Regions from separate parts of the Mesorhizobium sp. B2-6-1 genome, predicted to be linked through region 2. Evidence: predicted binding sites of a transcription regulator. Region 2 holds the regulator's gene; the other holds the start of a gene.
The links. The regulator PhoB, encoded in region 2, activates phosphate uptake and scavenging genes when phosphate is short. The targets are predictions, from matches to a motif close to TGTCATNNANCTGTCAT.
Positions count from the first base shown of each region.

Region 1 (2,201 bases), on a different contig from region 2:
TCGGGTGCGAAGAACAGCGGAAAGGTGACGCGGCGCAGGCGCGCCCAGCGGGCCTGGCGCGACCAGATCTCGCCCGGCATGCGCTGCCCGAGCGGCTGCTCGAAGGGCGAAGCGACGAGATTGACGCGCAGGCCGAGCCTGTTGACCAGTTTGGTCGACGCGGCATCCTCCGCGATCTCGGCGGCGAGCGCACGGATGCCGCCATTGGCGTCGAGCATCTGCTTGTTCCACAACATGCTCTTGCCCTGGGCAAAGCCGAGGCCAAGCGCCTCGCCGGCATATTGCCAGCGCGCCTGCAGCGTGTTGAGGAAAGCGCATTCGACTTCTGCCCAGAAGCCGTCGGGCCGCGAACCGATCGGCGTCGAGCAAACCAGGCCGGTGTCCCGCCGCCATGCCGCCATCAGGTGCTGGACGTAGTCTTTCGGCATCAGCACGTTGGAATCGGCGAGAATGACCCAGTCGTGGCGCGCTGCCTCCCAGCCCTTGACGCAGTTGTTCAGTTTCGGGTTGGCGCTGACGCGGTCGTCGCCGGTGAGCAGGCGGGCCGGCACGGCTGGAAAGCGGGCAATCGCGGCGCGGATCGGCTTGACCGCGGGGTCGTCGGCATGGGCGACACAGAAGATCAGTTCGTAGCGCGGCCAGTCGAGCGAGAAAGCGCGCTCAAGCGTCTCATGGGTAAACGGCTCGACGCCGCGCGCCGGGATGACGATCGAGACAGGCAGCGGCTTGCCGGCCGGCGGCGCGATGGCGGCGCGCCGTTTCAGGCGCGAGCAGGCGAGCAGGATGCTGGCGAGATTTGAGGCGATGAGAGCGATCGAAAGCGAGCCGGTTATGAGAGCGAGTTCCATCGATATCCGGTCACTCCAGAAAACCCGGCCCGCTTGGCGGCCGTTTTCGACAGTTCGACAGAGCGCCCGAGTCGCCCGGCATTGCTGGTGCACACCATCATTGTCATGTGTCACTCAAATGACATTGTTTGTCGGCACCTGCCCTTCAGGGACAGCAACTCGGACGCGCACGGTTGATCGAACCGCAAAGAGCGCCGAATGTTCCACACCGGATTTGTTTTGGAGCCGCTCATGTACCGCGCCGTCACGCGCAACATCGAAGTGCAGGTCAGGCCGTTCTATCTCGAGGACCGCTCGGATCCTTCGGAAAACCGCTATGTCTGGGGCTACCAGATAACGATCGACAACCAGTCCGACGAATTCGTGCAGCTGTTGTCGCGCTATTGGCACATAACCGACGGCGCCGGCCGGGTCGAGGAAGTGCGAGGCGCCGGCGTGGTCGGCGATCAGCCCGAACTCAATCCCGGCGACAGCTATCAATACACGTCGGGCTGTCCGCTCTCGACGCCGTCGGGGATCATGGTCGGTCACTACACCATGCGCAACGAGCGGGGCGAGACATTCGACATCGCCATCCCCGCCTTCTCACTCGACCTGCCGGGGACAAGGCGGACGGTGAATTAGACCAGGCGAAATCGGCGACAGCGTCTTTCTCCCCGTCACTATACGGCGAGAAATGTCCGGCAGGACAATGAGCGGGCAGCGCCGCCCCTCATCCGCCCTTCGGGCACCTTCTCCCCGTAGAACGGGGAGAAGGTGGAACCCTACTGCGTCGTAAATTCCGCCGGGTCGAAGTCATATTGCGTCGAGCAGAACTCGCAGGCGACGTGGATCCCACCGTCCTCGGTGCTGTCCTTGATCTCCTGCGCGGAGAAGCCCTCGAGGATGCCGCGGATCTTGTCGCGGGAGCATGAGCACTGATCGGCGACGGGAACGCCGCCGAAGACGCGCACGCCATGCTCGTGGAACAGACGATAGAGCAGCCGCTCTGCGCCGATGGTCGGATCGATCAGTTCGGTCGGCTCGATGGTGCCGAGCAGCGCCAGCAATTCCTGCCAGGAATTGTCTGTGGGATCGTGGATCTCCTCGCGCGGATCGCCATCCCCGCCGGGCAGGTCAGGAACGCGCATGCGCTCGGAGGCCTGCGGCAGGAACTGCGCCAGGATGCCGCCCGCCCGCCACTGCTCGCGCGCGCCGCCGGGGCCGGGCGTCAAAAGCTTGGCGACCGAAAGCCGGAGATCGGTCGGGATCTGCTCCGACTGGCGAAAATAGGTGCGCGCGGCCTCTTCCAGGGTCTCGCCGTCGAGCTGGACGATGCCTTGGTAGCGTTGCGTGTGGGCACCTTGGTCGATG
Region 1 is NZ_VFUH01000004.1:30,119-32,319, forward strand. Features, by position in the region: gene FJ443_RS10565 (ceramide glucosyltransferase) at 1-848, opposite strand, end outside; gene apaG (Co2+/Mg2+ efflux protein ApaG) at 1,080-1,472, shown strand; gene FJ443_RS10575 (Hsp33 family molecular chaperone) at 1,613-2,201, opposite strand, start outside.
Region 1: FJ443_RS10565 (ceramide glucosyltransferase) is a predicted target of PhoB. The motif match lies at 956-972, and genes of this name have one in related genera.

Region 2 (2,201 bases):
CGCTGAAACGCGGTCGGCCGCAGGTCGGCCTCAGCCTCAACCCTGAAGCCGCGGCGGTGATGACCGTTGTGCTGTCGCTGAATTTCCTCTCCGTCGCAGTCATCGACTATGCCGGCCAGGTGATATCTGAGGAGCAGCGCCGGCTGGACACGCTGACCCTGTCGCGCGAGGCGCTGATCGGCGAATGCGTGGCCATCGTCAGGCGGCGGTTCGAGGATCCCGACCTCGACGTCGGCAGCATCGCCCGTATCGCGCTGGCGATCCAGGGCATCACCGACACGGATGCGCGCGCCATGCTGTGGTCGCCGATCACGCCGCAGACCGACATCGCCTTCGCCGACATACTGGAGGCCGAGTTCGGCATTCCCGCCACCATGGAGAACGATTGCAACATGATGGCGGTGGCGCTGCGCTGGCGCGATCCCCAGCGCTACCGCGACGACTTCATCGCCATACTTTTGTCGCACGGCATCGGCATGGGCTTGGTGCTGAAGGGTGAACTGTTCACCGGCACCCATTCATCCGGAGGCGAGTTCGGCCACATGATCCATCGCCCCGGCGGGGCGCTCTGCCGCTGCGGGCGGCGCGGCTGCGTCGAGGCCTATGCCGGCAACTATGCCATTTGGCGCAACGCGAGGCAGCTTGGCGAGGACACCCAGCCCGTCGACGTCAGCGACGCCGACATGCGCACCCTGGCGGCCTCGGCGCGCGAAAAGGACGGGCCGGAGCGCGAAGCCTACCGCAAGGCCGGCGAGGCGCTGGGTTACGGCCTTGGCAGCCTGTTCGCCCTGATCGATCCGGCGCCGGTCGCCATGGTCGGCGTCAGCGCCGCCGCCTTCGACCTGATCGAGCCGGCTCTGCGCGAGGCCATTGCCCAGACCGCCGGCGGCCAGCACTCGAAATCGATTTCCTTCGACACCGAGCCGAACGAACTGCCGCTGATCCGCGAGGGCTGCGCCATGCGCGCGCTAACCTTCGTCGACCAGGAAATTTTCGCGCCGGGGGCACAGGCGAAATCAGGCATAGGCGAGAACGTTGCGTGACATATCCCTAGTCTTCGCGGATCGCGTACCCCGCGCCCCGAATGGTGCGGATCACGTCAGGCATGCGGCCGTTGTTGACCGCCTTGCGCAGCCGGCCGACATGCACGTCCACGGTGCGCTCGTCGATATAGATCGTTTCGCCCCAGACATTGTCGAGCAGTTGGCTGCGCGAGAACACGCGGCCGGGATGTCGCATCATGAATTCGAGCAGGCGGAACTCGGTCGGCCCGAGCCGGATCTCGCTTTTCTTGCGGTAGACCCGGTGCGATTCACGGTCGAGCACGATGTCGCCGACCTTGAGCACGCTGGACAGAACTTCGGGCTTGGCGCGGCGCAGCAGCGCCTTGACGCGTGCCATGAATTCCGGCGTTGAGAACGGCTTGACCAGATAGTCGTCGGCGCCGGTGGAGAGACCGCGCACCCGGTCGCTTTCCTCGCCGCGCGCCGTCAGCATGATGATCGGCAGCCGCTCGGTATCGGGCCGCATGCGGAGACGGCGGCAGAGCTCGATGCCGGACACCGCCGGCACCATCCAGTCGAGCACAAGAAGGTCAGGGACATTCTCATGCAAGCGGATCTCGGCTTCGTCGCCGCGCGTCACCACCTCTACCTGATAACCCTCCGATTCCAGATTGTAACGGAGCAGCACACCCAGCGGCTCCTCGTCCTCCACCACCATGATGCGTGGCGCGATCATCGACTGGTCACCCCTGCCGTCAAGCCGCTGGCGCCGACATCGCCGTCTCGTCCTGCTTCGGGCGATTGGCGGGCAATTGCGTGCCGGTCAGCACATAATAGGCATTTTCGGCAATGTTGGTCACGTGATCGCCGATGCGCTCGAGATTCTTGGCGCAGAACAAAAGATGCGTGCAGGCGGTGATGTTGCGCGGATCCTCCATCATGTAGGTCAGCAGCTCGCGGAAGACCGACGTGTATTTGACGTCGATGCGTTCATCGTCGGCGCGCAGCTTGGCAAGTGCCGCGGCATCGCGCGCCGCATACTCCTCGATCACACCTTGGACCTGGATCAGCACAAGCTGCGCCATGGCGTCGATGGAGTGCGACAGGTCGCGCGGCGTGGCGGCAAGGCCGACGGTGCCGACGCGCTTGGCGATGTTCTTGGCGAGATCGCCGATGCGTTCGAGATCGCCCGCCATG
Region 2 is NZ_VFUH01000019.1:10,938-13,138, reverse strand. Features, by position in the region: gene FJ443_RS27840 (ROK family protein) at 1-1,043, shown strand, start outside; gene phoB (phosphate regulon transcriptional regulator PhoB) at 1,051-1,740, opposite strand; gene phoU (phosphate signaling complex protein PhoU) at 1,760-2,201, opposite strand, start outside.